Regions from separate parts of the Pseudogracilibacillus amylolyticus genome, predicted to be linked through region 1. Evidence: predicted binding sites of a transcription regulator. Region 1 holds the regulator's gene; each other region holds the start of a gene.
The links. The regulator LexA, encoded in region 1, represses DNA repair genes until DNA is damaged. The targets are predictions, from matches to a motif close to CGAACATATGTTCG.
Positions count from the first base shown of each region.

Region 2: the regulator LexA is predicted to act here: its motif matches at 2,307-2,320, upstream of ACPYKA_RS10195 (WYL domain-containing protein).
Region 3: the regulator LexA is predicted to act here: its motif matches at 6,676-6,689, upstream of parE (DNA topoisomerase IV subunit B).
Region 4: the regulator LexA is predicted to act here: its motif matches at 5,514-5,527, upstream of ACPYKA_RS03165 (type IA DNA topoisomerase).

Region 1 is NZ_JBPPZG010000008.1:26,981-35,197, forward strand. It holds gene tkt (transketolase) at 1-1,998, opposite strand, end outside; gene ACPYKA_RS01885 (DUF896 domain-containing protein) at 2,024-2,257, opposite strand; gene lexA (transcriptional repressor LexA) at 2,461-3,078, shown strand; gene ACPYKA_RS01895 (methionine gamma-lyase family protein) at 3,433-4,710, opposite strand; gene hflX (GTPase HflX) at 4,711-5,958, opposite strand; gene ACPYKA_RS01905 (AAA family ATPase) at 6,018-6,926, opposite strand; gene hfq (RNA chaperone Hfq) at 7,099-7,326, opposite strand; gene miaA (tRNA (adenosine(37)-N6)-dimethylallyltransferase MiaA) at 7,388-8,217, opposite strand, start outside.
Region 2 is NZ_JBPPZG010000076.1:6,805-15,021, reverse strand. It holds gene ACPYKA_RS10200 (DNA polymerase IV) at 937-2,193, opposite strand; gene ACPYKA_RS10195 (WYL domain-containing protein) at 2,334-2,555, shown strand; gene ACPYKA_RS10190 (YolD-like family protein) at 2,552-2,878, shown strand; gene ACPYKA_RS10185 (putative RNA methyltransferase) at 3,088-3,957, opposite strand; gene ACPYKA_RS10180 (ring-cleaving dioxygenase) at 4,438-5,379, shown strand; gene ACPYKA_RS10175 (ring-cleaving dioxygenase) at 5,394-6,374, shown strand; gene ACPYKA_RS10170 (hypothetical protein) at 6,411-7,820, opposite strand; gene ACPYKA_RS10165 (flotillin family protein) at 8,183-8,217, opposite strand, start outside.
Region 3 is NZ_JBPPZG010000071.1:6,168-14,384, reverse strand. It holds gene ACPYKA_RS09805 (GerAB/ArcD/ProY family transporter) at 1-375, opposite strand, end outside; gene ACPYKA_RS09800 (spore germination protein) at 365-1,876, opposite strand; gene parC (DNA topoisomerase IV subunit A) at 2,233-4,674, opposite strand; gene parE (DNA topoisomerase IV subunit B) at 4,702-6,639, opposite strand; gene ACPYKA_RS09785 (CoA-binding protein) at 6,936-7,349, opposite strand; gene ACPYKA_RS09780 (DUF2651 family protein) at 7,726-7,965, shown strand; gene ACPYKA_RS09775 (hypothetical protein) at 8,062-8,217, shown strand, end outside.
Region 4 is NZ_JBPPZG010000015.1:2,196-10,412, reverse strand. It holds gene ACPYKA_RS03195 (DNA cytosine methyltransferase) at 91-1,119, shown strand; gene ACPYKA_RS03190 (hypothetical protein) at 1,194-1,394, shown strand; gene ACPYKA_RS03185 (JAB domain-containing protein) at 1,601-2,053, shown strand; gene ACPYKA_RS03180 (hypothetical protein) at 2,103-2,282, shown strand; gene ACPYKA_RS03175 (hypothetical protein) at 2,508-2,693, shown strand; gene ACPYKA_RS03170 (hypothetical protein) at 2,813-3,241, shown strand; gene ACPYKA_RS03165 (type IA DNA topoisomerase) at 3,335-5,461, opposite strand; gene ACPYKA_RS03160 (hypothetical protein) at 5,716-6,792, opposite strand; gene ACPYKA_RS03155 (ArdC-like ssDNA-binding domain-containing protein) at 6,802-8,217, opposite strand, start outside.

The DNA of each region.
Region 1 (8,217 bases):
TTTCAATAAATCTTCTACGTGTCTCACAACATTTTCAATTGTAAAACCATATTCTTTTACAACAACGTCGCCTTTTCCTGAGGCACCGAACTTGTCAACTGCAATAATTTTACCTTCATCACCTGCATATCGTTCCCAACCAAATGAGGAAGCCATTTCAATTGCAACTCTCTTTTTAATATGTGTTGGTATTACTTCGTTTTTATATGTTTCATCTTGTGATTCAAAACGATCCCATGAAGGAATACTTACTACCCTCACATCAATATTCTTGTCCAATAAAACTTTTTGAGCTTCTACAGCCAAACTGACTTCGGACCCTGTAGCAAGTAAAATTGCCTCAGGCTCATTTTTAGCATCAGAAATCACATAAGCTCCTCTGCTTACACCTTCATACGCTTTATCTGCAGTGTTTGGAAGTGTTGGTAAGCCCTGACGCGTTAGAACAAGTGCTGTAGGTTTGTCTTCTGATTCTAATGCTAACTGCCAAGCTGCTTGTGTCTCATTTCCATCAGCTGGACGGATTACGGATAAATTAGGCATCGCTCGTAGTGATGCTAATTGTTCAACAGGTTCATGTGTCGGTCCATCTTCCCCAACAGCAATTGAATCATGTGTAAACACATAAGTAACTGGTGTATTCATAATGGCAGATAATCGAATGGCAGCTCGTAAATAGTCACTAAATACGAAGAATGTTCCCCCATAAACTTTTAAACCACCATGTAAAGCCATTCCATTTAATGCTGCACCCATAGCAAATTCACGAACACCAAACCATATATTTCTGCCATCATAGCTTGCTTTCGTAAAGTCGCCGTCATCTTTTATCATCGTATTGTTTGAGCTTGCTAAGTCAGCACTACCACCAAATAAATTTGGAATTGACTTTGCGAGTGCATTAATAGCATCACTTGAAGCTACTCTAGTTGCAAGTTTGTCTTTTCCAGCTTCATAACGAGGTAGATTTTTATCCCAATCTTCCGGTAACTTATTATTTATCGCCAGTTCAAGGTCTGTCGCAAGTTCAGGATAACTATGTTTATATTCATTAAATAATTTATTCCATTCTTCTTCTGATTGCGCGCCTTTTTTAACTACTTTTTCTTCAAAATTATTGTATACATCTGTATCCACATGAAATTCATCATGTTCCCATTTATAATATTCTTTTGTTAGTTTAACTTCATCTGCTCCTAGTGGTGCTCCGTGAGAAGCCGATGAATTCGATTTATTCGGAGAACCATATCCGATAATTGTTTTTACTTCTATTAAAGTTGGTTGCTCCGTATTTTCTTTAGCTTTAGTTATTGCTTTTCTAATTTCAGCAAGGTCATTTCCATCTTCAACACGGATTACTTCCCAGTTATAAGCTTCAAATCGTTTTTGTGTATGATCAGAAAATGAACGGTCTAAATCTCCGTCAAGAGAAATATCATTAGAGTCATAAAGTACGATTAATTTTCCTAAACCTAAGTGACCAGCTAAAGAAGCTGCTTCGTGCGAGATACCTTCCATTATATCGCCGTCACCAACTAATGAGTATGTATAATGATCGATAATATTAAAACCATCTTTATTATATTTTGCAGCAAGATGAGCTTCTGCCATAGCCATTCCTACAGCCATTGCCACACCTTGTCCTAAAGGGCCTGTTGTCGCCTCCACGCCATCTGTATCTAATACTTCTGGATGTCCTGGAGTTCTAGATTTAAATTGACGGAAACTTTTAAGATCTTCTATCGTGACATCATATCCTGATAAATGAAGAAGACTATATAATAGCATAGAACCATGACCTGCTGAAAGTACAAAACGATCACGGTTAAACCATTTTGAATTTTTAGGATTGTGGTTCATAAAATCGGTAAATAACGAATACGCCATTGGAGCTGCACCCATTGGTAAACCTGGATGACCCGAATTTGCTCTTTCAATTGCATCAATAGATAATGTACGAATAGTATTAATTGCTTTTTGTTCAATTTGTGATAACATGCTATCTTCCTTTCAAGTAATAAATTTATTTAAATTTTTTATTCTTTTTTAATTTCTTTACTTTTTCAGGTGTAACATCTTGTCCTTCTGGATCAATAACAGTTAAAGTACTTATTTGATTTGTAAAAGACTGTCTAATATTATGGAGATATTCCTCCCTAAGTTCTTTTTGTTCTTTTTTTTCTTTATTCGTAAGTCCTTCTGCTTTTGATTTGTTTGCGAGGTAATTAATTCGGTTTAATTTTTCTTTTGACATCATCACGATCACCTCATTACTACTATTGTACTTAATTTTTTAAAATTAGTAAAAAATTAAACGAAATCTACATACTCTTCTATATTATGCTTTCAAGATAACTCTTTCAAGTTTAAACATTTATAAGTCAAAACAGAGAACTTATGTTTGACTTTTTTCACTAAAATGGTATGATATAAGTAATAAAAAAAGTGAGGTGTTCCCTGTTGAAGAAACTCTCTAAAAGACAACAAATGATTTTTGATTTTATTAAAAATGAAGTAGAAACAAAAGGCTATCCACCTTCTGTACGAGAAATCGCAAAAGCTGTTGGACTTGCTTCAAGTTCCACTGTGCATGGTCATTTAGAACGAATTGAAAATAAAGGATACATAAGACGAGATCCAACTAAACCTCGGGCAATTGAAATATTAGACCAGTCAGATAATGATATTGAAAAAGATGCTGCAAGATATGCACCGGTAATTGGTAAAGTAACCGCTGGGTCTCCGATAACTGCAATTGAAAATATTGAAGAATACACTCCTGTTCCTAGTTCTATTGCACATCAAAGCGATAATTTATTTGTGCTTGAAATTGAAGGGGAAAGTATGATCAATGTTGGCATTCTTAACGGTGACCGGGTGATTGTTAAACAACAAACAACCGCAGAAAACGGTGATATTGTAGTCGCGATGACCGATGAAGATGAGGCAACTGTTAAACGTTTTTTTAAGGAAAGCGATCATATTCGTCTCCAACCCGAAAATGATACAATGGAGCCGATCCGTTTAGAGAATGTTTCCATATTAGGTAAAGTCATTGGATTATACCGTAATTTTTAATATGTAGTTAAACTTTTACTATGAAAAAAGCTAGAGATTATTCCCTAGCTTTTTAAAATTACTATTTTAGTGTGTGTTCCGATGAAAAGGATTAACGTCGTCTAAGTTCGCTATGCGTCCCGCTAGTAATTCCGACGCTAGTACGTCTGTACGTTGCATTTCGAGACACTGCAGCTTTGAATGGTGGAGCGTATGCAGTTAATAAGCGTAGATGTTCTTGCTCGTCGGAAAAAGTGGTATTTTTTTCCAAGAAGCGAAAAAAGCAAGCAACAGAGCTTTCACAGGAAGTGGTGACTCTTCTGACAAGGACGTGGGCTTTTCTGACAGAAGTTCCCCCTATGCAAATTGTCATTTTCAGCGGATTTTCTCGACATCTTTTACAAGTTCTTTCGATAATATAAGTTGGTCTTTTTCAATCAACTTTTTAATGGTTTCCGTAATTGCAATCTTTACATGTGCATAGGTTAATCCACCCTGCATAAAAGCAATAAAAGGAGGTTTGATTGGGCCATCTATCGACAATTCGATACTTGACCCTTGAATAAATGTGCCGGCAGCCATAATAACTTTTTCATCATATCCGGGCATCTCACTTGGATAAGGCGAAACATATGAATTAATCGGTGAATTTTCTTGGATTGCTTGACAAAAAGCAATCATTGATTCTTCATTTCCAAATGTAATGGTTTGGATGATATCTGTTCTTTTTTCATTGTAAAATGGAGTCGATTTAATTCCAAGTAAGTCAAGTAAACGAGATGTAAAAATGGCACCTTTAAGTGCTTCACCAACAATATGAGGTGCGAGAAAAAAGCCTTGGTACATTTCCTGTAACATTTGTAAGGTTGCTCCCGCTTCTTTTCCAAGTCCTGGAGCTGTTAATCTGTTTGCAGCATTTAATACTAATTCCTCTTTTCCAACAATGTATCCTCCGGCACGTACAAGTCCACCTCCGGGATTTTTAATTAAAGATCCTGCGATTATGTCTGCTCCAACATGGAGAGGTTCTTTCTCTTCAACAAATTCTCCATAACAATTATCAACAAAAACAATTAATTCTTTATCAATTTGTTTTACAAACTTAATCATTTTTGCAATTTCAGCAATTGTAAAAGATGGTCTATCTTCATACCCTTTGGAACGTTGAATACCGATTACTTTTGTTTTTTCATTAATCGCTGATTTAATTCCATCATAATCTATTGAACCATCATTTAATAAAGCAACCTCATTATAAGATATTTGATAATCTTTTAATGATCCCGGGCTGTTTGCTCTTTTTCCGATAACTTCTTCTAACGTATCATAAGGGCTTCCTGTAATATACAGTAGCTCATCACCAGGATATAATAAAGAAAATAAAGCTGTTGCAATCGCGTGAGTTCCTGATACTATTTGCGGTCTAACAAGTGCATCCTCGCCCCCAAATACGTTAGCATAGATCGCTTCCAGCCCATCACGTCCACTGTCATCATAACCGTAACCATCCGTTGAGTTAAAATGGAAATCACCAATTTGTTCAGACTTAAAGGCATCAAGCACGCGTCTCTGATTTACTTCTACCATTTTATTTACTTGATCAAAAATTGTCGCACAATCTGTTTCGGCTTGTAGTACTAAATTGTTTAGCATTTATTTATCTTCTGCTCCTTTACAATATGCCAATAAAGGGTGGGCTTCGCGGATAAACCCTTCTATATCATACATATTCGTTTCCTCATTATATTGTTTCTTTGTCACGATCGATTGAATTCCAAATTGATTCATTACCCTTCCATCAGCAGGTGAAAGGGATAATGAATAATAAATCCACTCTTGTTTTAAAATCTCTTCTATCTTTATTAATAAATTTTCGCGATCTGATTTTTTATATGCACTCATTACCATATACGGATGCTGAGTAGCAAAAAAGTCATCATGAAGTAAATCAGCCTTATTGTACAAAGTTAACATTGGTATATGATCCGCATCAAGTTCATGAAGAATTTCCTTCACTGTCTTCTGATGCTGTTCGTTACCTTCGTGAGATGCATCTACAACATGGAGTAAAAAATCAGCCTCCGTTACTTCTTCTAAAGTAGACTTAAAAGCGGCTATCAAGGAAGTGGGCAAATCTTGTAAAAATCCTACTGTATCTGTGATGAGACATTGAAAACCTGATGGTAAATGAATTTGCCTTGTTAATGGATCTAGTGTAGCGAATAATAAATCTTCTTCCAAAGCTGATTCATTTGTTAAACGGTTAAAAAGTGTTGATTTTCCTGCATTTGTGTAACCTACAATTGCAATTTGAAAAACTTTATTTAACTTTCTTCTTTTTCGGTACTGTTCTCTTTGCTTTACAACATCTTTTAAACGTCTTTTAATTTCATCAATACGTCTCCGGATATGTCGTTGATCCGTCTCCAGTTTTGTTTCACCTGGACCTCTTGTGCCGATTCCACCACCTAATCGGGATAAAACTAACCCCATTCCATGCAACCGTGGTAACATATACTGTAATTGTGCGAGCTCTACTTGGAGTTGTCCTTCTTTCGTTTTTGCTCTACTGGCAAATATATCTAAAATTAGTTGGCTACGGTCAATTACACGAACTCCAAAATGATCATTTAAATTACGTAACTGCCCGGGAGATAGCTCATTATTACTAATAACAAGTTCGATATCATTCGCTAAAATCAATTGTTTAATTTCTTCTACCTTTCCCTGCCCTACATAAGTAGAAGGATGAATTTGCTCACGGTTTTGAACGACTACCTCTTTTACTCTCCCGCCAGCCGTATGACTTAACGATTTTAATTCTGCTACAGAGGATTCAAAATGATAGTCCGTCTCCGTATTTTTTTTAACAGCCATGATTAAAACATTTTCATTTGCCAAATAGTAACCCTCTTTTCAGATAGAAATGCAATTAATAATAGTCTTTTTGTATAATAATATTAATTTTCAAATTGTATATCTTCTGCTTTTAATTCCTGTAAATCTTTCATCGTACAGTCATTTACACTTAATAATCTAATCGCTTGCATGCGTATGCTTTTCTCAATAACATTGCGTACAAATCTTGCATTTGCAAAATGGGAAGTATTGTAAGTGATTTGCTCTCTTAAATGACTACGAAGCTTCCAAATCGCTTTATCTGACAGTTCATATTCCCTTTCGGATGCCATTTGAATCGCAATTTCGATCAATTGATCCAAACTATAGTCATGAAAAGGAATATGAAAAGGAAATCGGGATTTTAAACCAGGGTTTAAAGATAAAAAACGATTCATTTCCTCTGGATAACCGGCTAAAATTAAGAGAAAATCATTTTGATGATCTTCCATTTGCTTCACTAATGTATCAATTGATTCCCTACCAAAATCTTTATGTCCACCACGAGCTAAGGAATAAGCTTCATCTATAAATAATATACCACCTAAAGCTTTTTGTACTAAATTGCGTGTTTTTTGTGCTGTTTGGCCAATATATTCCCCTACTAAATCTGCTCTTTCCGCTTCAATAAAATGACCTTTTGACAAAATATTTAATTTATACAAAACGTTTCCTAACTCTCTAGCAATCGTTGTTTTACCTGTTCCCGGATTTCCTTTAAAGATCATATGAAGCACTTGTTTATTAACAGATAGACCCATTTGCTCTCGTTTACTATTCATTACTTTTGTTGCATATATTTCTTTAATAATTTCTTTAAAATGTTTTAAGCCAACAAAAGATGAAAAATGATGATCAATTATTTTTAATTCTTGATGATTCTTTAAAATATAAGGTGTTTGTTTTTTAGTGCTATTTTTATTCTGCTCACGTAATATAATATTTATTTTCCCGTTATCGTTGTGAATCATTTGCGTATTCAAATTATCACCCCTCGCACTTTTAGTATACGTCAGAAAGTATTATATGTGATAAATGCCCAGAAAAAAAGCGAATCTCCAAACGAGAAAATCGCTTTTTTAGTGCTTTAAATTATGGGAAACGAAAAAGCTATGTAAGCATTACGGGCAAGGGGTAATAAAATTATTCTTTATTATCAATTTCTATATTTTTTGATGGTGCAAATGTAGAAATTGCATGTTTATAAATAAGTTGTTGTTTTCCTTCAGAATCCAGTAATACAGTGAAGTTATCAAATGCTTTAACAATTCCCCTTAATTGAAAACCGTTTGTTAAAAATACCGTAACAGCAACCCTTTCTTTTCGAAGCTGGTTTAAATAATGATCTTGAATATTGACTGTTTGAGCCATTCTTTCTCCTCCTCATTTTCTATCTATATTTTTAAAGAAGACCGGGGTCTTGTTTTAGACCTTAGCTCCTTTTATAACAAGGTATACTATATTTTTTTGTTATTGTATTTTCAATCGTATGGACTATCGATGGAAATAGGTTACTGTTGGAAGTATCAATCTGAAACCATTCAATATCCATTTGGTTTTTAAACCACGTAAATTGTCTTTTGGCATAGCGCCTTGAATTTCTCTTTAATGTTTCAACTGCTGTGTCCAAGTCGACTTCGCCTTTTATATACGGAATGATTTCTTTATAACCAATTGCTTTCATGGATTGGCAGTTTTCATACCCTTGCTTGTATAGGAAAGTAACTTCCTCAATTAATCCATCAGTAACCATTTGATCGACTCGTTTATTAATTTGATTATACAGTGTTTTTCGATCCATTTCCAACCCAATCATAATATGATTATAACGAGGATTGTTTTTCTGTTTTTTATGAATTTCAGTCATTGTTAGCCCGGTTGTTTCATAGATTTCCAGAGCTCTAATGACCCTTCTATAATTATTAGGATGTATTTTTTGGGCTTGTTCTTGATCGATTTGCTTTAATTCATCGTACAATGCTTGATTACCTTCTTCTTGCAATCTTTGCTCAAGCTTTTTTGTTATATGATTATCCCGTTTCCGATTATTGAAATTATAATCGTACAAAACAGACTGAATGTATAGGCCACTTCCACCTACCAAAATAGGAACTTTGTTTCTATCATTAATTTCTTCTATATGTTTTTGTACCAAGCGTTGATATTCCGCTGCCGAGAAGGATTCATCTGGCTCCTTGATATCAAGCATAAAATGGGGGATGCCATTTTTTTCATGCTCTGTAATTTTTCCAGTACCGATGT
Region 2 (8,217 bases), on a different contig from region 1:
TATATCACAGGATTTACGAGAGCAACATCCTCAATTACCATGGAATTTGGCGTAAGCTGGTAAGTTTCGACTGAAACGGATGAATAACGCCAAGAACAATTGCGTAAATTTTACGCTATGCTATATTCGGTCGTGATGGTGAGGACCTAGTTATAATGGTGATGAAATCGCTCAAGTCAAATTTAAAGAACCGTTTAGTGATTATTAATTATTAAATCATCATTAGAAAGCAGTAAAAACCGTGTAAAAACGGTTTATTCGTGGTATAATAAAAATAGAAAATCATACAATATGAAAACCGTCCCATGCGGCAAACATGGAACGGTAACAATAGACCAACCCCAACAAGAGGGGAAGGCACAGTAAAAGAAATAATCCTTCACTGGCGGGCTAGACCACATGAGGGATTATTTTTCATTTTTGCTGGACATGATGAAAGCAACTAACATTCCGAACGAAATCATTAGTGTTAATACACTCTCCATATCCATAAGCATCACCCCCTCCTTTGGGGAGTATCCCTAAAGGAAACAGTGTGCAATTCCCTCATGAGAAGCCAATCTACTGTTAGTTTCATTATAACATAAAACGAGCGTATATTCCCATTTTTAGTATATAAATAAAATAATAAAGTTGGGAAAAAAGTCACTGTTCAAATATAGTTATTTGTTATACTTGAAAAAAATGTATTCAGTTTGTCGTGTGGAAATCTTGAAACAATTGCTTCTGTTATACAGAAGGTTTTTTAGCAGAAAATATAAAACTTTCCTACTGCTCACTGGCTAAAAGCGCGACGTCCTGGGACTGGACTTTCGTTCGTCCCACCGTAAAGATTTGTTGCAACCCTGTACTAGCACATCCTGTGCGTCGTAAGTGAAACCAAGGCTTGGCGATAAGCCAAGTTTTCTAATAAACTTTTAATAAAATGGGACATTATCAAGCCCAATGTCCACCAATTTTCTTACTGCGGTCAAGTGTAATTCCGGCATCGGTATAGCTCGAGGCACGTAAAATAGCAGTTGCTCCAAAACGGTCTCTAATTGTATCCATTACATATCCGATATCCTTTTGCTTCGGTCGCTCATCGAATAAATCAAGCTGTGTATCTTGATCATCCGATAAATTAGTTAATGTGACATAGACCCGTCTAATCTTACTGTACCCGTCATAATATTTATTGAAAAGTTGGACGCATACTTGATGCATTTCCATCGTAATATTTGTTGGAGTATCCATGGAAAAAGAGCGGCTGAATCCCCCGCCTGTTTCGCTTGAATAACCGATTCCCAAATGAATGGTTCTTCCTGCTTTTTTTGCAGTACGAGCTCTTCGGCATGCTTCTTCGCAAAGGTCGAGAATACAAGTGAGTGCTTCCTTCCTTGTATAATCCCGTAATAAGGAAATACCATGTCCAAAACTTTCTTGAGTAGTTTTTGTAAAATCCCCAAAAACAGGACTTAAATCAATTCCCCAAGCATGCCAATAAAGTTGCTCCCCCATAACTCCGAAATGTTTTTTTAAGTGAGAGAGAGGAAATTGTGCAATTTGACCAAGTGTTGTAATACCTAAACGGTGTAAATTTCGCTTCATCCGACTTCCAATTCCCCATATTTTTTCTACTGGAAAAGGCCATAGCTTATCCGGAACATCTTCATAGGTGCATTCCGCAATTCCACTTTCCATTTTTTTAGCATGTAAATCCATTACAACTTTAGCTAAAAATTTATTATCACCAATCCCAATTGCGCTTGTAATTCCAAAGTCAGATAATATTGCATCTCGAATTTGAACAGCAATCTCCCGACGATTTCCGAACAATTTCTCTAAGCCGTTCACAGTAATCCAAACTTCATCTACAGAATATTGATGAATCGCTTCTTTTGGAGCAAAAGAATTCAGTAATTTAGTAATTTGAAGGGACACGTGCAAATAATCGGCCATATTTGCTTGGACAAGATGAATTGCTGGATCGTTCGGTAACTCGAAAAAACGACTTACGTTGCTAATACCGTGTTTTTCTTTTAACGCGGGTGAAGCAGCGAGAACAATACTTCCCGGACGCGATATATCTCCAACGACTGCCAATAACGTTTTCATTGGATCCAGTCCTCGTTTAACAGCTTCCACACTCGCGTAAAAAGAACGCATATCAATACAAAGAACATCATTTTTAGGATAAAGTGAATAATCCATTGTCTTACCTCCAATAATAAGAACGTATGATTTATTTTATGTAAAAAATAAATAAAAAACAACAGAAACAGGAATATTTGTTCTTGTAAAGTGCTGGAAATTGTGTTAAGATAAGAACAAATGTTCAGGAGGTAAGAAGAATGATGTGCTGTATAAAAAAGGCTGTGGAAACTGGAAGAAAGGTAAATATTATTTATTTATCCAAGTCAGGATCTATTTCAAAGCGCACCATCCAAATTATTTCTTATACGGATGATCATATTACTGCTTTTTGTTATATGCGAAATCGGTTACGAACGTTTAAAACGGAAAATATTTTGGCGGTAGAACAGAGCTGGCAGAAGTTGGAGGCATATGCATGATGAAAGTACATGACCGTGGAACGATGAAATGGGTATCTCTAATGCTACCCGAACATGTTGAGATGTTAAAGGATGTTTTTGTTGAATATAAAGAAAAACCAATTCTTGATGAACAAAAAATGATGGAGATTGATCAAACATTAAAGTTTGCATTGGAACATCAAGTGGTAATTGAAATGACATATTATCATAATGGTGACTTTTTAACCTTGCGTGGAAAGTTAGATAAAATCGATCAATGGAGAGGGTATATTGTGTTAAAAAATGAAGATGGGTTCCATGTTTCGTTATCAAGTATTGTTGATGTAGAAGTATGTAATTGAGAGCCCAGCCGCTCAGCAGATGGACTTTGTATATTGTGGTAGCTTGCGTGAATCATGCGTACCCTTGCAAAGGTTTTTTTGCTTGTAAGGGTCACGCAAGATGTTCTCGCGTTCCTCTATGATGGAGTTCCTGCTTGTTAGAGTCACGCAAGATGTTCTTGCGTAATTCAGCGAAGGAGTTTCACTTAGAGGTCACGCGGGGAATTTTCTTATTTGTTCAACCCGATTAATATATCCAAATCTAATGTAATTTTGGCGGAATCTTGTTCAATAAATGAGTTAATCCGCGAGCGATTAGCTGACCAGGTAAGAGGAGTCATTTTTACCAAATTCTCACGATCTGTCCTGGTTAAAATCTGTGTATTGGTTATTTGTTGAATATCTAGAAGTTGAAAGTTTTTTTCAAAAAGAGACACAGTATGGTCATTTTGGTAGTCGATATTTTTCTTATCAATAAAAAGTGCTTCTCTCAGTTCTTTAAGATAACTAGGGCGGGGGACTGCTTTAATAACGAGTCCATCCTGAACTAAAATTCTTTTAAACTCAGCATAATTAGCGGGGGATAAAATATTAAGAATGACGTGAAATGATGTATTTGTAAAAGGTGTTCTTGCTAAATCGCCAACAAACCAAATAAAATCAGAGTAATTTTTGGCAGCCATTAAAATGCCTTCTTTAGAAAGGTCAAGCCCCACTCCTGTAATAATATTATTTTCAATTTGATCTATAATTGAATGTAGATGCGATCCCTCCCCACACCCGAGATCCGCAATCATAAACGGGTTGGCTAAAATACCATGTTCTTTAATAATTTGTGTCACTGCCTCATGCAAAGTGGAGTATAGCTTACTTTCCGTAATGAGTTTATATCTAGTTTCAAACAAATCTTTACCGTAATTACTATTGACAGAACGGGTCATAAAATTAATATATCCTTGCTTGGCAATGTCAAAAGTATGATTATTTGTACAGACTACACTTGACAGGTTTACCACTTTAATAGATTGATCACAAAGAGGACATTTAAAACTTGTCTTAAACTTATTAATTAAATTTGCACTATTTACTTTTTTAGACATATCATTTAATCCTTTCTCAGGCGCAATAGCAATAAATGAAAAAGATTACTTAATACGTACTATACAACTTCCTTTATAGCAAAATCAAATATCCGTAATAATGAAAAAGTAGGTAAATGCATTGGGTAAATACATGATCGTGTGGAACGGTGAAATATTTTCATGTCTTTTTAGGTAGTTGCAAATCATCCTCAATCACACCCCCAGCAACATCCTTAGCGATTGAATCCTCTAACAGTTGGCTTTACCTCATGAAATTAAGCCAATAATCAAACTTACTCAACAATAGTGACTTACATCTCAAAGTTTGTTGTTAGCCCGGGGCGTGCCTCCGCCCCGGCTCGTCGGGGGCGATAGGCGTTTTCGATAATGTCTGTGTGATGATGAAATAATAAAGGATAAAACAAATTACTTTTAATTCGAGATAATTTGATGGATACTAGAGATAAGAATATACAATAATTAACTGGAGGCATAAAAATGCTTACAATTGCTGGACATCATCATATTTCGATGATTACCAAAAATGCACAGCAAAATGTCCATTTTTACCGCGATCAATTAGGCTTACGGCTTGTTAAAAAAACAGTCAACCAAGAAACTCCATCGATGTATCATCTTTTTTATGGAGATGAAACAGGGAGCCCGGGTACGAGTCTTACATTTTTTGAAATGCCATTTGTAGGATCGACATACCGAGGAACAAATGCGATCACTAGAATAGGGTTATTAGTAAAAAATGACGATGCGCTAACTTATTGGAAAAATCGTTTTGAACAGTTGAAAATTCCGCACAACAAATTCATCAATTACAGCGGGAGGAAAGCATTGCCATTTCAAGATCCAGACGGGCTAGAACTTCTACTAATGGACGGATCTGGAGAGAAACTTCCTTCCTTTTGGAAAACGTGGAAAAATTCTTCTGTTCCTAAGAAATATCAAATTTTAGGGATGGGGCCAGTAGAGATGACGGCTAGGCGCCCACAGAAATTAATCAACATGCTCGAAAACTTATTCGGTTATGAAAAGGTAGGAAATAAAGAGCAAGAAGCTAGATATCAATCAGTACTGGGAGCTCTTTACAGTGAGATTATTATACAAGAGAAAGATGGAGAGACGGAAAAACCAGGAAAAGGGAGTATTGATCATCTAGCAATTCGGGTAAAAGATGTACAAGAAATGAAAAAATGGGAAAAGAAAATAAAAGAACGCGGATATCCTGCTACAGACATCATTGATCGTCATTATTTTCATAGTCTGTATTTTAGAGACTCGAACGGAATAAAATTCGAATTAGCGACAGATGGTCCAGGACTGTATATTGATGAGGAACTTGAGAATTTAGGAGAATCATTAACTTTGCCACCATTTTTAGAAGAAAAACGTCAAGATATTGAAGCAAAATTAACACCAATAGAATAATGCAGGAGGAAAAAATGAACTTAAAAGGGATCCACCATGTAACAGCAATAACTAGTAGTGCAGAGAAAAATTACGAGTTTTTTACGTATACATTAGGCATGCGTCTCGTTAAAAAGACAGTAAACCAGGACGATATTCAGACATATCATTTATTTTTTGCCGATGATACAGGCAGTCCAGGGACAGACATGACATTTTTTGATTTTCCAGGAATTCCAAAAGGTGTTCACGGTACGAATGAAATTGCGAAAACGTCCTTTCGTGTACCGAGCGATGCCGCATTAGAATATTGGATAAAACGATTTGAGCGTCTAAAAGTTGAGCACACGGGAATTGAAGAGCAGTTCGGTAAAAAGATAATTGCATTCAACGATTTTGATGATCAGAAATATCAACTAATCTCGGATGAAAATAATGAAGGTGTGGCATCGGGAACACCGTGGCAAGATGGTCCAATACCTCTAGAATATGCAATAACAGGACTCGGCCCAATTTTTGTTCGTATTGCACAGTTCGACTATTTTAAAGAAATGCTGGAAAAAGTTTTTTCTTTTAATGAAATTGCCAAAGAAGGAGATTTTCATCTATTTGAAGTAGGAGAGGGTGGAAATGGAGCGCAAGTCATTGTGGAACACAATGTAACAATGCCTCCAGCACGTCAAGGGTACGGCACTGTTCACCATGCAGCATTCCGTGTAGATAATCGGGAAGAACTAGCAGAATGGGATACACATATACGAAAATTTGGATTTCAAACATCTGGATTTGTAGATCGTTTCTTTTTCGGATCTTTATATGTCAATGTAGCCCCACAAATATTATTTGAATTTGCCACAGATGGTCCAGGATTTATGGGGGATGAACCGTATGAAACACTCGGCGAAAAGTTATCGCTCCCACCATTTTTGGAACCGGAACGGGATAAAATTGAGCAATTAGTTCGTCCAATCGACACGATAAGAAGTACGAAAAAACTTGAAAAAGAGTACGAATAAAAAATGGAGGTGAGCTAGCGAGCTTACCTCCATTTACTATATATGAACCATCACCTGAATATACGATTGCACAATAATATAAAATACAAGAGCGTACTTCCAATTGAATTTTAATCCGTTTGTAAATAAGCTCAAACCATTAGAGGCACTGAGCACAATTACAGGCATGATTACAGGTGAAATAAGAATTGAAATTACACTTCCAGATGTAACGGCAAGCACAATTAGTTCAGGTGGATATGGTAAATTCATACCGCTTAAAATTCCGGCAACAAGAACCATTACCGTTAAAGGACCTAAACCGAAAAAACCTAAAATAATGACGATAAACGGTAATAAAAAGAGCGGATTAATAATTGGAAAATACTCTTGCATAACATTAAGCCCACTCACAACAGTACTTGCAAACTCTGTTTGTCTAAGCCCGAATATCAACACTCCGACAGTAAGCATAACATTTAATTGATATGCTTGATTAAGCATACCTTTTTGGAAGTAATCTTTTGCAACACCAAATAGTTTATAAGCTCGTTTTTTAATAAAATAGAATGCAATGATCCATAAAATAATTACAATTGGGATAATGAGCAGTAATTTGATATGGAAAAGTCCGTGGATTAAAAATATCGTCCCAAATAACGATATAAAAAGAAAAACAAATTCAATAACCTTCTTTTTTCTAACATGTTCATGAGATGCATTTTTAAGTACTTGTTTCATATTTGCTTGAAGAACTTCTGTGACATTAAAATCGTATTTTCTTTCTTTAAAAGAGGCAAAAATTACGGCCAAAATTGTTCCAATTACCGCAATACTAAGTCCTTGTAAAATAGCAATCCAAAGAGATGCACCTAATGTTTCAACAGCAAATATAAAACTAGGAATACTCACGACCCACAATGTCGATAATGCGAAACCACGGAGTAGGGCAGTCCCTTTAAAATTTTCCCACATCTCTGTCTTTTGTTCTTCTAATATAACGTTAACAAATTGATACATCATCGGTATTGAGCCAAAGAGTAAAAAATAGGCAATAATTTGAGTAAAAGCAGTTAAACTAAAGTAAAATTTTTTGCTCGTATTAAGAAATTTATAAAATACACTCATAATATCTTCAATGTATGGTTCTTCTCGAAGTACCCAGCTTATTAATGGAACGACTACTAATAAGCCAATCATATCACTCATTAACAACATTCCGCTGAAAAGACCATCCACTACAGAATAACCTGAATAAAATAAAACAATTATTCCAGCTACTAGAATAAAGATTGGTAATTTAAACTTTGCAATAGATATGTAGAGCAAGGAAAAAATAAACATACTTATCCCGACGATTGATAAAATATCTAGAAGAATAGCAATCTCAAAAAAAGCGGTAAAAAAATAAAGAATTGCATAAGTTGCAATTGATAACCGCAATCCCCATGTTGTAAAAGTTTTCATAAATTATCCCTTCAGTTTATCATTAAGAAAAATCACTCATTATCATCTTACCATAAGATTATGAGATTTTGACGTATACGCTTACGCATTTAACTAAAAGGAAAGATTAAAACGAGCGAATTACTCACTCGTTTTGAAAATGCCGCATTGAAACATATTAATGACTAAATTACGCCCGACCGCGTTATCCAGCTAGTTCTCAAAATAACCACGCAGATTTCGATTTAACCACGGGAATCGCGAAATAACCACGCCCGACCGCGTTAACCAGCTAGATTGTAAAATAACCACGTAGAATTCGATTTAACCACGGGAAACATGAAATAACCACGGGAACCGCAAAACAACCACGGGAAATTTTCTTATACTTCATCATCTGACTGCTTTTCTTGAACTA
Region 3 (8,217 bases), on a different contig from region 1:
CAGACCGATCAATAACCATTTGGGTGTCGTTGGCATCATCCAGGCCCTAAGAATAACGGCAAACTTTGCCAAGAAAACTCCTCCAAGGATCATAAAGTATATACTATACAGGATGACAATCAATTTTCCGAAGCCTTTTCCAAAAAGTAATTGGATGATGTCATATAAATTACTGGATGGAAAGCGCATCATTAAGGCTCCGAAAATAAAGATTGTTAATTGAATAATGATTCCCGCCAACAAAACAGAGATCCAGCTGTCTCCCTTTGCCTTCATAAATATCTCATTAGGCAACGTAATAATACCTACACCGATTTGGCAGTGGATTAATACAAATAGCAATTGAAACCGGGTGATTTCTTTATTACCGATCATTCTTATCCCACTCCCTTGATGATCTTTGTTTAAGGGGCAGCTGCGTATGTACATCTTTAGAGGGCTTGTTCATTGACCAGATCGGAAAGCGGACTAAAGCATCCTTTAAACCCTTCATATTTAAAGGGGCTAAAGGCGCAATATACGGTGTCCCAAAGGACTGCAATTTACACATATGGATGATAATGAACATAAGAGAAACTACAATTCCTACAAATCCGAGCGTGGCTGCAGCAATCATGGTTGGAAAGGATAATATGCGAATGGTGTTCCCCATCTCATAGGCGGGAATGGTAAATGACATGATCGCAGTTAGGGCAATGACAATAACCATCACGTTCGATACAAGACCTGCATTGACTACTGCCTCACCGATAATCAGACCTCCGACGATACCGATCGTCTGGCCTATCGGTGTTGGAAGCCTGAGTCCCGCCTCGCGTATCAATTCAATCGTAATAACCATGACTAGCGCTTCAACAAAGGGTGGAAACGGGACATTTTCTATTGAACTTTTCATAATGGTTACCATATCATACGGAATAATTTCAAAGTGAAAACCGACCACCGCAATGTATAAAGGTGGAAGAATAAGTGTCCCCCAAAAACTGAATAACCTTAACAGGCGAAAAGCGGAACCTTCGTAAAATCTGTTATTGAAATCATCGGGGGACTGAAAAAAAGAAAAAAATGTGACAGGCATAATAATCGCATCCGTACTTCCCTCAGTCATAATGGCTACCTTTCCCTCCATCAAGTAAGCCTCCAAGCGATCAGGTCTTTCGGTATAGAGGTTTTGCGGAAACGGTGACAATGGATGTTCTTCAATAATTTCTTCGATATACCCTGGAGCGAAAATTGCATCCATTGAAATAGACAGGATTCTCTTTTCGATTTCCTCAACCAATGAAGGATTCGCCAGTTGATTCATATAAACAATCGCCATTTTTCTATTTGATTCCATCCCTAACTCATAATATTTAATCATGAGCTGGCGATTTTTAACCCGTTGCCTGATCAGATTCATATTAATATCGAGACTTTCTACAAAGCCTAAATGGGAACCTCTCACAACTTTTTCATTTTCAGGTTCATCGGGAGTACGAGTATTCATTTGAGGCGCGTTGAATAAATAAGTCTCTTTTTCCCCTTCAAATACAAGGGCACAGCTCCCCATTAACAGTGCAGAAACTGCATCATTTAAGTTGGTCGAAGTTTTAAATCCAACATTTGTAATAACGTTTCTTAGATCATCACACTCATCAGCCTCTGTCAATGGAATTAGAAAGCTATTTTCAATTATCTTTGGATCGGTCATTGTCTCTAAATAGAATAATTTTCCCTGCTTTTCATGGAAAGTCACTTTCCTCATTTTTAAATCTTCTGTATTGTTAAAAGCTTCACATATATATTTAATATTATCCTCAAGTGAAGGAAAAAGCGGATCGATACTTTTATTGACAGTGGACGGCATTCCTTTATTTTTTTTAAAAAAAGACATGGAATTGCTCAACTCATTTCCGTGTTATCTTATCACAAGTATTTCCAATAACTACCGGCTCTAATCAATAAAGGTTGTTTCTCAATTTCCTTTTTATCAATAAAAAAAGTCCAATTTGCGTGGGCACCGATTTTTATTTAGCTTTATTCTTTTTAATTTTAGATACGGGGAATTTTAATAAATATCACAAGTTCGCATTTACAAATTAATCACAATCTAGCATTATAAAGGGACTACTCTATTATCAATTCACAGTTCATGCATAAAAAACATTAAAGAAACAAAAAGAAGGTAAGAGATGAAATGTTCTTTAATTCATCCCTTACCTTTTCTTGGCATACTTTCAGAATAACCTATTATGATTCGTTAAATGGAATATCATATTCTGCTTCTATTATCGTATATTCAACGATTCCTTCTTCATCTGCATCGATGATAAAGGAGCCATTGCTATTTCGATCACTTATTGGTAAACCATATGGTACTACCTTGATCCTTTTTTCCTTATCCGTTACTAAACTTATTTCCTCTTCCTGAGAAATCGTATAAAACCCTACAATCCGATGCGGCTTTGCTTTTAATTCCCGTAGCATATGGACACCACGTCTTGCTCTTGCAGTTTTGTCAAACGCATCAATTTTCATTCGTTTGCATGCACCACGCTGTGTAACTAAAAATAAATCAGAAATAGATTCATCGATAATTTGTCCATTTACAACATAGTCGGCCTCTTTTAATTGGATTGCAATTACTCCCAAAGCCCTTTGACCAACCGGGGAAACTTCAGATTCATTAAACCATAATCCATACCCTAGATTTGTCGCAATAAAGATATCTTGCTTTCCATTTGTTTCAAATATATTGACTACTTCATCGCCCTCTCTTAAATTTAGAGCAATTAAACTTCTAGAGTATCTGGGTGATTGATAAACCTCTAATTCTGTCTTTTTAATCATTCCTTGTTTTGTTAAAAATAATAGATATTTATCGTTTGTAAACTCGCGAACAGGAATACATTGAACAATCCGTTCATCTGAACCAAAAGTTGTTAAATTGGATAAGTGTACCCCGGTATCTTTCCATCTTATATCAGGTAATTCGTGAACTGGAACTGAAATATATTTCCCGGTATTCGTAAAGATTAATACATAGTCGGTTGTAGCCATTTCCAATAATCTTACAAGATGGTCAGATGACTTAATTGTTAAATCGTCTTTGTTTGAAGCGGCATATGATCGTAAACTGGTTCGTTTAATATACCCCTCTTTAGTGATGGAAACAAGTACAGTTTCACTCGGTACTGTTACTTCGATATTGATTTTAATTTCTTCAATTTCCTCTTCGATTGTCGTTTTTCTTTCATCCCCATATGTACGTTTAATTCTTCGCAACTCTTTTTTTATTTCATTTAACAAAACTTTCGGTTTGGCTAAAATTTCTTCATACTTTTTAATTTTTTCTTCTAATTCAACTTTTTCTTCCTTAAGGATGGTGATATCTGTATTCGTTAACCTGTACAGTTGTAATGCTAATATTGCTTCAGCTTGAGGGTCCGAAAATTCATATTGTCGAATGATATTTTGTTTCGCATCAGCCTTATTTTTAGAGTTACGAATTGTTTGAATGAGTTCATCCAAAATTGAAATAGCTTTTATTAATCCATCTACAATATGAACACGATCATTTGCTTTATTTAGATCATATCTTGTTTGGCGTGTTACTACTTCCTTTTGGTGTGTTATATATGCATCCAAAATTTCTGTTAGTGGCAATAATTTCGGCGTTTTATCCTGAATAGCTACCATATTATAATGATAGATAATTTGTAGGTCCGTATTTTTATATAAATAGTTTAAGATCCCTTCGCTATCGGCATCTTTTTTCAGCTCGATAACAATACGTAAACCTGAACGATCCGTTTCGTCCCTAACTTCCGCAATCCCTTCCACTTTTCGTTCGGCATGCAATTCATCTATTTTTCGGACAAGATTCGCTTTATTTACTTCATAAGGAATTTCTTCAATGACAATTTGTTCTCTGTTTCCCCGCATTTTTTTAGTTGTTGCCCTACCCCGAACAACTACCCGACCTTTTCCAGTTGCAAAAGCTTGTTTTATTCCATCAAGACCTTGAACAATTCCGCCTGTAGGGAAGTCTGGTCCTTTAATTTTAGTCATAAGATCATCTAAAGTTACGGTTGGTTTATCAATTTTCATAATAACAGCATCGATAACTTCCTGGATATTATGTGGTGGAATATTTGTAGCATAGCCGGCGGATATCCCTGTGGAACCGTTCAATAAGAGATTTGGAAGTTTAGCTGGAAAAACAATTGGCTCTTTATTTGTATCATCAAAGTTAGGTATAAAATCGACTGTATCCTTTTCAATATCGTCCAGTAACTCACCTGTAATTTTTGCAAGTCTTGCCTCTGTATAACGCATCGCTGCAGGTGGATCTCCATCAATACTTCCGTTATTTCCATGCATTTCTACTAATTCGTAACGCATTTTCCAATCTTGACTTAAACGTACCATCGCATCATAAACAGATGTATCCCCGTGCGGATGATAATTACCTATAACGGTTCCGACTGTTTTTGCTGCTTTTCTGAAATTATTTTCATGTGTATTTTTATCTACGTGCATTGCATACAATATACGACGTTGTACGGGTTTAAGCCCATCTCGTACATCTGGTATCGCTCGATCTTGAATAATATATTTACTATATCTTCCAAAACGATCACCAATAACGTCCTCCAGCGGTAAATCAACATATTGCTTCAATTGAGACATAAAAATTCTCCTTTACAACTTCTCATCTTACTTTTCCAGTATATTTTCATCTTCTTCTAGTCCAAACGCTACATTTTCTTCAATCCAAGTTCTACGCGGAGATACTTTATCTCCCATTAATGTTGTTACTCTTCTTTCCGCTTGTGCCACATTATCTATTGTTACTCGAATTAATGTTCTTGTTTCAGGGTTCATTGTTGTGTCCCACAGCTGATCCGCATTCATTTCTCCTAGACCTTTATACCGTTGGATCGTATAGCCAGTTTTGAATTTCTTAACAGCTTCTTCCATTTCACTATCTTCCCAGGCGTAGACTATCTGCTCATTTTTTCCTTTACCTTTGGAAATTTTATATAGTGGCGGTAATGCAATATATACTTTCCCTGCCTCAATAAGCGGACGCATATAACGGTAAAAAAACGTCAGCAATAGCACCTGAATATGTGCACCGTCTGTATCAGCATCTGTCATAATAATCACTTTATCATATCTAGCGTCTTCTACGTTAAAGTCAGCGCCTACTCCAGCACCAATTGTATGAATAATCGTAGAGATTTCTTCATTTTTCATGACATCATCCAGTTTTGCTTTTTCTGTATTAATTACTTTCCCCCTTAGTGGAAGGATTGCTTGGAACACACGGTCTCTACCTTGTTTCGCAGAACCACCTGCAGAATCTCCCTCCACTAAATACAGTTCATTTTTAGACGTATCACGTGATTGTGCAGGTGTTAATTTTCCACTTAATAATGTTTCGCTTCGTTTTCTTTTCTTTCCATTTCTCGCATCTTCCCTAGCCTTTTGGGCGGCTTCACGAGCATCTTTTGCCCGAAGCGCATTATCAAGTAGTTTCTTAGCAGTATCACCGTTTTCTTCTAAAAAATATGCTAATTTTTCAGAGACAATCGCATCTACAACGGATCTTACCTCCGTTGTACCAAGTCTACCTTTTGTCTGTCCTTCAAATTGTAATAATTCTTCAGGTACTCTAACAGACACAATAGCAGTTAAGCCTTCACGAATGTCATTTCCTTCTAAATTCTTATCTTTTTCTTTAAGAAATTCGTTTCTTCTTGCATATTCATTAAATGTCCTTGTTATGGCTGCACGGGCGCCTACTTCATGGGTACCACCATCTTTTGTACGGACATGATTCACGAAGGAGTGCATATTTTCTACATAACTATCACTAAATTGAAATGCAAAATCAAGTTCAATTCCGTTCTGCTCACCACTAAATGATATTACATCATGGAATGCATCTTTTCCCTCGTTTAAATAATGGATAAAAGAGACTAATCCCTCATCATAATCAAAAACTTCCTCATTATTTGTCCGTTCATCCGTTAACGTAATTTTTAACCCTTGAAAGAGAAAAGCTGATTCCCTTAACCTTTCTGCAATTGTTTCTGTTTTAAATTCAGTTACGGAAAAAATTTTCGGATCAGGTTTAAAGCGGATAATTGTACCCGATTTTTTTGTATCACCTTTTTTTTCCAATGTGGTAGACGGTTTTCCGCCATCTTTAAAATGCTGGTAATATTTTTCACCATTACGATACGTTGTTACTTCCAGCCATTCGGATAATGCATTAACTACTGCAGCACCGACACCGTGTAATCCACCACTTGCTTTATAACCACCTTGTCCAAATTTCCCGCCTGCATGGAGAACTGTAAAAATAACTTCTGTAGTCGGTTTTCCTGTTTCATGAATTCCTGTTGGGATACCTCTCCCATTATCACTAACAGAAATACTATTATCTTTATGTAATTTAACATTTATTTCATTTCCATATCCAGCAAGTGCCTCATCTACTGCGTTATCAATTATTTCATATGCTAAATGATGCAAACCTTTTATATCAGTCGAACCAATGTACATTGCAGGTCTTTTCCTTACCGCTTCAAGACCTTCTAGTACTTGAATAGACTCCTCTGTGTAATTTAATGAAGCATCAACCAATCGATCATCGACTCCTTTAATTAAAACAATAAAAAACAATCATACATTTGTATTTGAAAACTAAGACTTCACCGAGTCCTTAGGCGAAACTAAATTTGCACTCACCTGACTTTCTTCTGTTCCAAAATATCCAACCTCATAGTCAGTGAGCGGTAGAAAGTATTCAACTTTCTTATCTTCTAAAATATTATACGCTTATATCATCAATAATCAATTACTTTTGTCGTTTCCCATTTTCACGATAAAAAGAGATGACTAAAAATGTCATCCCATTATCATAACAATTTCATTATATTTTATACTAAGACGGCTTGTGCAACTTTTATACATAAATCCATAATTACCGTGTATCCTCGTTCTGTCAAAATTTCATATGCCTCATCGTTGGTTACGCCTTGTTGCGCCCAAAACACATTACAATCAATGTTGATAGCTTCTTTAGCAATAGCCGGTAAAAATTCAGATCGTCTAAAGACATTGATAATATCTATCTTTTCTTCAATGTCACTTAAAGAAGGATAGGCTTTTTCTCCAAGAACTTCGTTGACATTCGGGTTAACAGGAATAATTTTATACCCTGCATCCTGCATTGCTTTAGAAATTTGATAAGAAGTCCGTTCTGGGTTGTTTGAAAGTCCTACGACAGCAATTGTTTTTGACGAATTTAATATGGATGAAATGATTTCTTTTGAAGGATTTTTACTAGTCATTTGATTTTCCTCCTTGCAACGTTTCCTACTTGTCTCTTATATTAACACATCTTTGCAATATTAGAAAACTAGTACTTTACTAATAGTATGAAATGCTATGAAATGCGGAATAGAAAGCTAAGTCGTGACTAAGAAAAGTCATATTTATATAATTTATATTTTAAGTCCCCGAATTATCGTGTAGAATTAAAATTAATTTAAATGTATGTTAAAGTTGGTTTAAAAGTTCAATTTATAATACTTTTTATTACACAAACGGTCAGATTGTTGAACAAGAATGGATGCAATTATTTAACAAAATGCATTTCTTGCTACTGTATTTAAATTTAGGTAGTGAAGGGAGAGGATAAAAGTGGGTTTGTTTATTACATTAGTTATGTTTACGTTTCCAGTGGCTTCAATTTTGATTGGAATAATCGGATACTTTATCTTTAAAAATATTTATTTGGCGCCAATTTTGGTAGCACTAATTTCTGTTATAGCAAACCTAACGATACTGCATTCACTTCTTTGGTTTTGGTTAATATTGTACACATTACTTTCACTGTTGGCAGGCTTGTGCGTCAAACTGCTTTCTGCGTTGAAATCTCCAACTAAGCAATTTGGTCATTTCTAACATTTTCACTAAACGGGCGCTTTTCTAGAAGGAGGATTAGCGCCCCAATCTCGAAGAAAAGCACCAAATTTTTTAGTTGTAATAAGGAGTGGTTGAATGGTAGCTAGAAAGTTTTTTAGTTTGTATATTGTCTTGTATTTATTTCTTTATTCGGGATATCTTTTATATATTTATTTGATTCGTCCTACATATAATATTGTGAGTTTATCAGCAATACTTCTACCATTCATTTGTTTGTTGTTGTTTCAATTG
Region 4 (8,217 bases), on a different contig from region 1:
TAGTTTATATGGTATAATTTTAAGTAGGAAAGGTTGATATGAAGCCTTTCCCACACACACATCACATCAAAAAAAGGAGAAGATGAATCTATGGAAAACAGAATCAAAATTCTTGAACTATTTGGAGGAATTGGCGCACCCAGAAAAGCCTTAATCAATCTCGGTGTTGACCACAAAAACATTGACTATGTGGAGATACAAACGAACAGAGTACGTGCTTACAACGCCATGTTTGACAATCGCTATAAGCCACAGACTGTTGTTGGCTACAATTTAAAAGCCGATATTTTGATACATGGCTCACCTTGCCAAGATTTTAGCAGGGCTAGACTAAGATGGGGAGAACGAAAAGGTGGGGCTAGAGGTAGCGATACGAGATCCTCGTTACTATTTGAAACACTACGAATAATAGAGGAAATGGGAATGTGGCGACCACGAGTAGTTATATGGGAGAACGTCGCAGGAGTCCTTGATAGCGATATGAAACATGCTTTTGCTGATTACTTAAACAACATGGTTAGATTAGGGTACACTAATTCATATAGAGTTATAAATGCTATGAATCATGGAATACCTCACAAAAGAGAAAGATTGTTTACTGTATCATTTTTGGGAGGTATACGTTTTGATTTTGATAAATTGCGTCAAAGAAAGTCAACTCACATAAAAGAATTTTTACAACCAGAACATGAAATTCAAGAACAACACATTATAAACGTACCTTCTATGCTAAATAAAATTCCTGAATTTTATAAACCAACCAATAAAAATTATAACCGCATGTTAGATGTTATAGATGACTATTGTTGGACTATAACAGAGCGACAAGACCGATGTCCAAACGCAGGAGTAATAAAAATGAGTGATGGGCGTTACCGTTACCTAACAGAACTTGAATGTTGGAGGTTATTAGGTTTTGACGACACTGATTATTATTCGGTTTTAAAGGAATTCCCGACCAAAAAAGGGAAACGAAATGCGACCTTATACGCAATGGCTGGCAATAGTATTGTTGTAAATGTTCTCGAAGATTTATTTTATAGTATCTTATATGACAGCCATGAAAAGGGAGAAACTCAACAACTCTCTAGCCACAAACAACTGGCACTATCTATCTAATATACCACCACACAAACTACTTGTAGTTTGTGTGGTGCTTTAAATAAACTTTAAAAAAGAAGGTGTTATGCAATATGATTGATTATTCCATGTTTATTATAGGTGTGATCGCTGTAATATCACTCATAATAATAGGGGCTTTTGCGATTAATTGGTCAGGTAACAGCCAAGAGAGAAAAGCCAAATTGTATGCTAATGTAACTGTTTTGGGAGTTGTGGGTTTAGTAGTTTTGGTAATGTCTTATTACTTTGAAGATATTAAAACTTTATTGTGAGAAATACGGATTATTAGAAAAATGGGATGAAAGAAAAGGGTGGCATAAACGCTACCTTTTTTTATTGCAATCGTTAATTATATGTCTTAAAAACTATAAAACTACTTGTAGTTTTGTAGTTTGTATGCTATAATTTTAAGTAAGAAAGGTTGATATGAAGCCTTTCCCACACACACATCACATCAAAAAAAGGAGAAGATGAATCTATGGAAAAAGTATTTGAGGTTATCAGTATCAAGCAGGAAACAAAAGAAGTTAGCGTAAGGTATCTAGGGATTGCACAGACCCAAATTATAAGCCCGTCTGTCGTTGCAAAAGTGGCAATAGAGTTGATTGGTGACGAGGACAGAGAAATATTTTTGGTCATAATATTAAATACGAAAAACAGAATCACAGCAGTCCATAAAGCGCATATTGGCTCACTGAATGCTTCACTTGTAAGTCCGAGGGAAGTCTTTAAAACAGCTATTTTAAACAACGGTGCAAGTATTATAGTTGCTCATAACCATCCGTCATTCGACACAACCCCAAGTCCAGAGGATATTGAGGTAACAAAAAGATTGGTTGAATGTGGAAGAATCTTAGGTATTGAAGTATTAGACCATTTAATAGTAAGTAATAAAGATTATATTTCATTAAATGAAGAAGGTTATATGTAATAAAAGGGGGGCTTCCCCCCTTTAAAAATAAAAAACGGAGGTATTAAACATGAGAGAAAACATTCAAGAAACAATACGCAGCCAAGTATCAGCCATTCTACACAATATCAGCTATCTCAAAAAGCAGGACAAACTATATTTAGCTATTGCACATGAGAATGAACTAGAAAAAATCGTTGAACAGATTGAAATGTTAGAGATCAAAACCAGAAAAGAAATTGAAAAATAATGAGCGATTATAAAGTATGACCATTACAATTTTTGAAGGAAGAAATCAAAACATTATTTTTAGAAAAAAGGGGGAATTGAAGCATTCTTGAACGCTCAAATTAGGCGTTCTTTTTATATAAACTACTTGTAGTTTTGTAGTTTTTATGATATAATTTTAAGTAAGAAAGGTTGATATGAAGCCTTTCCCACACACATCATTTTTAAAAAAGGAGAAGATGAATCTATGGAAAATGTAGTAATTGTAAGGAAGTTTAAAGAGGACGGAAGAAAGGTTATCCATTTAATCAATCGAAACGAATTTGTTTTCGGTAGTTATGTAGACAACGAATTGATGAACGTAAATGTTTTCAATATCGTTCTGGATTGTATAGAAAGAGGGTACATCATCAAAGTTGAAGATAAGTGGTAATGCTTCATGGAATATATTCAAAAGTTTATTCCGAAACGCTCTGTTAGGGGTGTTTTTATTAAAAAACTACTTGTAGTTTTGTAGTTTTTATGGTATAATTTTAGGTAGGAAAGGTTGATATGAAGCCTTTCCTACACATCACATTAAAAGGAGAAGATGAATCTATGGAAGTAATAACAAGGTTTGACAGATTAGAAGGAGACATACCAGTATTTGAAAGAACAAGAGTAAGAGTAAATGAGGGAACAACATCTGAAGCCACCAACATTGTTAAAGGATTATTGGCAGTTATAGGAACTGTTCATGAGATTGTACATTATAGGTTAAGTCAAAAGATTAAATATGTAACTTTTATACAAGGTAAAAACTTCGATGTAGTAATTGACGGTGGTTTAACAAGTGGTTATGTAGGAACAGGTCCAGGTGGATTTTCAAGGATTCTTGAAGAAACAGGCATTACAAAAGATGAAGCTGAAAAGATTGCTCATACACGCTATGTGGATGGAGAAGAATTGAGAGACGCAGTAATAACAATAAAATATCTATAATCCACAATATGTAAAATAACCCTCGTTTTGAATGGACTAGTCAAAATGAGGGTTATTTTTATTTTTCATTTTCTGTCTATTTGATGATGTTGCTTAGAATTTGAAACTAACCTTATCATTTTTAATGAACAAAATTGCTTCAAAGGCTTTTCCTGCTTTGCTTTTAAATCCTTTGATTTTCCCTGTTTCCTTTTTTTCTAGTAAGTCTTTGATGTTTTTTTGAGTGAGTTTCTTGCCGGAAATAGTTTTAGAAATCGAGAACGTACAGCCATTTTTGTAATTAGAGCATCCAAAAAACTTCTGCCGATCAACCATTTTCCCGTCATTGCATACAGGGCAACTACCTATAATTTGTGTACTTACTTGTTCCTTTACAGCCACATTAACCGATTCCGTATCAAGCTTTTTAGGTGCTTCATCAATAGTAGAGTCTAAAAACTTCTGTATGTTTCTCAAGAAGTTTTCCTGTGACCCCTTACCTTCTCCGATTTTCTTCAGATAACTTTCCCATTTAGCTGTCATTGAAGGGCTTGAAAGCAAGTTTCCCTCTATTGCTTCACAAAGAATTTTGCCTTTTTCTGTGACAGCAACAATGTTTTTTTTCACTTCGATATAACCATTTTTCTTAATGGTTTCAATGATTCCAGAACGTGTAGCTTCTGTTCCTATGCCTTCAACTTCTTTTAAGATTTCGCTATCGGCTTCATCCTCAACCAACCTGCCTGCTGTTTTCATCATATTGATCAGTCCACCTTCTGTATAGGGTTTCGGTGGTTGTGTGAAGCCTTCTCTCACTTCTAACAAACTACTTGTAGTTTCCCCTTTTTGTACGGGGGGCAAGACTTCCGAACCTTCCTTGTCTTTTTCATCTGTTTCATTGAAAAGTGATTTCCAACCTTTTTCAACCTCGACCTTTCCTTTTGTGAAAAACTCAATATCTTTTACTTTCGTAGTAATGGTGGTTTCCTCATATTCATAATCACCATGAAACATAGCAAGTGTTGTTTTCATGATTTCTTCATAAATATTTTTTTCTTCCCCATTCAGAGCCTTTAAAGTACCATCAGAAGGGATTGTTTTCGTCATAACAATGGCATAGTGCTCCTGAACCTTTGAACCGTCTACATAGCGCTTTTTGGGCGTTTTATCGGCTGTAAATGAAACACCTAAAAGCTTTTGGTATTCTTCAACATTGTTCGACAAGTATTCAAATTCGCTGTCTGTAATGTAATTGCAGTCAGTCCGAGGATATGTGACCAGTTTCTTTTCATAAAGAGATTGCATAACCTCTAACACCTTTGCAGGGCTATATTTCCAACGCTTATTTGCAGTTGTCTGCAAGGTTGACAACGAGTGCAGCAATGGCGATTTAGTCTTTTTGAGTTGTTTTGTGACGCTATCAATAACTCCATTTTCAGGAGAAGAACAGGAAAGACCGTTCTTTTCCAATAGAGAAATGACTTGTTGCTTATCGTCCTCTTTTATTTTGGCTTTCCCTTTATAAACGCCTTTTTCATGAGTAAATTCAGCAAACAATTCATAGAAAGGCTTTGAAACAAAATTCTCAATTTCTTTCTGCCTTTGGTAAATCATAAAAACGGTTGGAGACTGCACACGTCCGACTGATAGCGTAGTATTAAGCCCTTTTTGGTTTAAAAGTAAGGTAAACAACTGACTTGCGTTGATCCCCACCAACCAATCGGATATTTGACGAGTTTTCGCTTCGTTGTACATAAGTAAATCCTTTGAGTTGTCCTGCAAATTATTAAAACCCTTTCGTACTTCATCCACTTCCAATGAATTAATCCAAAGTCGTTTGATTGTCTTATTTTTAGCACCTGTCATATTTAAGATTGAGTAAAAAATGTTTGAGCCTTCCCTATCCACATCACAAGCATTGATAATTACATCAGCGTCCTTAAACAATTTCTTAACAGCATTAAATTGACTCTGCTTATCTTTCGTCACTTTAAACTCAAAGCGATCTGGAACGATAGGCAAGTTCGCTAAATTCCATTTTCCCCAATCCTCTTTATATTCTTGTGGCATTTTCAAGGAAACTAAATGTCCGATTCCCCATGTTATGGTAGCACCGTTCGGGAATGTGTTACATGGCTTTAATATAATATGTGTTTTCTCTCTTTTTTCTACGTCGAAAGCTTCACAATATGCCTTTGCTTGTGACGGCTTTTCTGCTAAAATAACTGTTTTTCCATACATGCATTATTCATCCTTTCGTTCGGTATTTGACCCAAAAATCAATTCCAGGCATTGAAATAATGTTCGGGTTTTAAGCTTATTTTTCATCCTGGTATCAGCTGTAACGTTCGGTATCACCAAAATAACAGAATACTGATATTTGTGATTTAAAAAAATAACTTGCAATCACAAGTAATCAGTACCCTGTATACGCTACTTGTATCCGAGTGGCCAAACAAAAAACGTGTTTGGCAGCTCTCCACAATTCGCTGTATCTATAAAGTCATTTCTGGTTCGCTTGCCTTTTCAATAGACTTATTTTTAGAAAAATCACTTGCGTCAAGATTTACATTCAATGTGCTGAATGCAGTATTTAGATATTTAACTTCATCTTTTTTAACGCCAGTCTGTTTGAGTATGACTTCAAACGATTCATTTAATTCATGGTTAAGATTATAGGAAATGTCTTTATCACCTTCGACCAACTTTCCAAAGTCTATTAAATCCTGTTTAGATACCATTGCCCTTTCATTTTTTAAGAGCAAATCTGCAACTTCTTCATCAACAATTAATTCATGCAAATCAAAGTTTTGTTCGTTCTTTGGAATTTCAATACTAAATGTTTTACTTTCATCCTTAAAATATTCTTGAATGCTTTGCTCAACCTCGCTATTCATTTTTATAACGTCTGAAAGAGTTGAATCATGCAAAGCACTGTACAATGAATCAGAAACGCTTAAATCGCCTTCTGACAAGGATTGTGGATTATTTAAGTAAACATAGTATGGTTCTAATTCATTTTTTTCAATATCTCCTGCCCAAACACTAAGAGCATATTCCTTCCCATTAACACCATTAGTCATGACTATTTGAGCAATTTCCTCACTATCTCGACCTTGTTCATTTTCAAGTGAGGTTATTCTGAGTTTATGATTATATTTACCATATTTATCATCCAAACTAGCAGACAAATCCTTTAATCTATCATTAAAATTGTTTACCATTCCATTTACTTTATTATTGGCACTTTCCTTTACTTGATTTATATTGTCATTGACAAAATCTTTAGCTTGATTGAATCCGTCTTTCACCTTTTGAGTATGCTTATTAATTTGTTCATTAAATTTTTTGAGGGCTTCTTGAAATTTTTCTTGTAACTGTTTTAAATCAAACGATTTTTCGCTTTCTTTAACAAGGTTTTCTATACGTTCAAAATGACTATCCAGCATTTCAGTTAATTCCTCTTTAGTTATATATCCATTATTATTTTTATTGATATGTTCTTTTAATTCTTCACCATGAGCCACGACCAATTTTTCAACCTGCTTCATTTCAATCCAATTTAAAGCCATTATATTTACCTACCTTTCCAATTCAAATTGTGGTTTTTTATTCAAACTATTTTCTGCTTTATTTATTTCATTTCTTATTTTTGGTGCTACTTTTCCTATATAATGTGATTCTTCATTTAACAAAACACTATGATAACTTTTTTCTAACAACCCATAGTTTTCTTTACTAACTATCTTTTCTTTTTCTAAATGGTGTAATGGATGTGCATATTTTTCTTTATCATATCTACCAGAAACCATATATGGTTTATCTCCATTCGGCAAAGCAATTGTATATTCAATTTCCTTATTTTTGTTAAGAACTGAATCAAAGTCCAAATTATTAACTTCTCCAAAACTTTTAAATTCGGAATCATGGTTATGAATCATCATCAACGGTTCTTTGACTTCTAATTCAGTGATAAATCCATCTTTCGATTCGTGTTTATTCAATGCTGTATATGATAGATACTTATAATAATCATGAGGATTTTCCTTTTTTAAATGTTCAAGAAAATTTTTGTTTTCAAATTCAACAACATTGCTTGATAGTCCATTATTTTCTTGAATCAAAAGTAATTCTTCATAAGAGTCTTTTGTATATTCAACCGTATGGACTTTTGCTTTTTCTAATTCAGAAAAATGTGTGTCGATCACTTCGATAAATTCCTTCGCTGTATCTCTAACCTCATTAAGAAGGTTCTCTTTATCCTTTAATTCCTTTCCTTCTGTCCATCCACCTAAATATGAAAGAGTGAAATTTTCTGTATCAATTCCGTACCTATTAGCGACTACATACGATACCATTTCAGCTTGAAATTCACGTTCGGCTGTCGTCAATTTGTCTCTGGTGTCTGGTGTATGAAGCTTGGCATGAGCCAATTCATGAATTAAAGTAGTGACATTCTCATAATCTGTATTCCTTGGATTGAGGGCAATTTCTTTCAAATAAGGGTACGCTGCCCCCTTCGCTGTACCGAGTTCTTCACGTGGTTCATCAAGAATTGTAAAGCCTACTTTGTCAGCTATTTTTTGAAGGGCTTCAAGCATTTCTTTATTGTTTTCAATCTCTCCATCCTTATGATACTGTCCAAATATTTGAGAGACTTCCAAACCTTTTTCTCTTGCGTCCGTTTGGGTGTATTCGAACACATGACCAATTTTGAAAAACAACTTTTTACGAGTTTCTATTTCACCTTTTTTAATTTGTTCCTTTTCCTTTGCATTTGCATATCGAGTTTGAACCCAATCATCATTTCTTTTGAAATATTCAACTGGTGTAGGAACAAGAATCTTGATACCCTTTTCACCTTTTTTAACGAATGCCCCTTTTTCTTTCCAGAAATTAAATGAACCAACTGCCCTAGCCCCACGAAATTGACTGTCGATCAAGGACATATTGCGTAAAGAGTAATTATAAAAATTGGACATAAAAGCCAAGTGTTC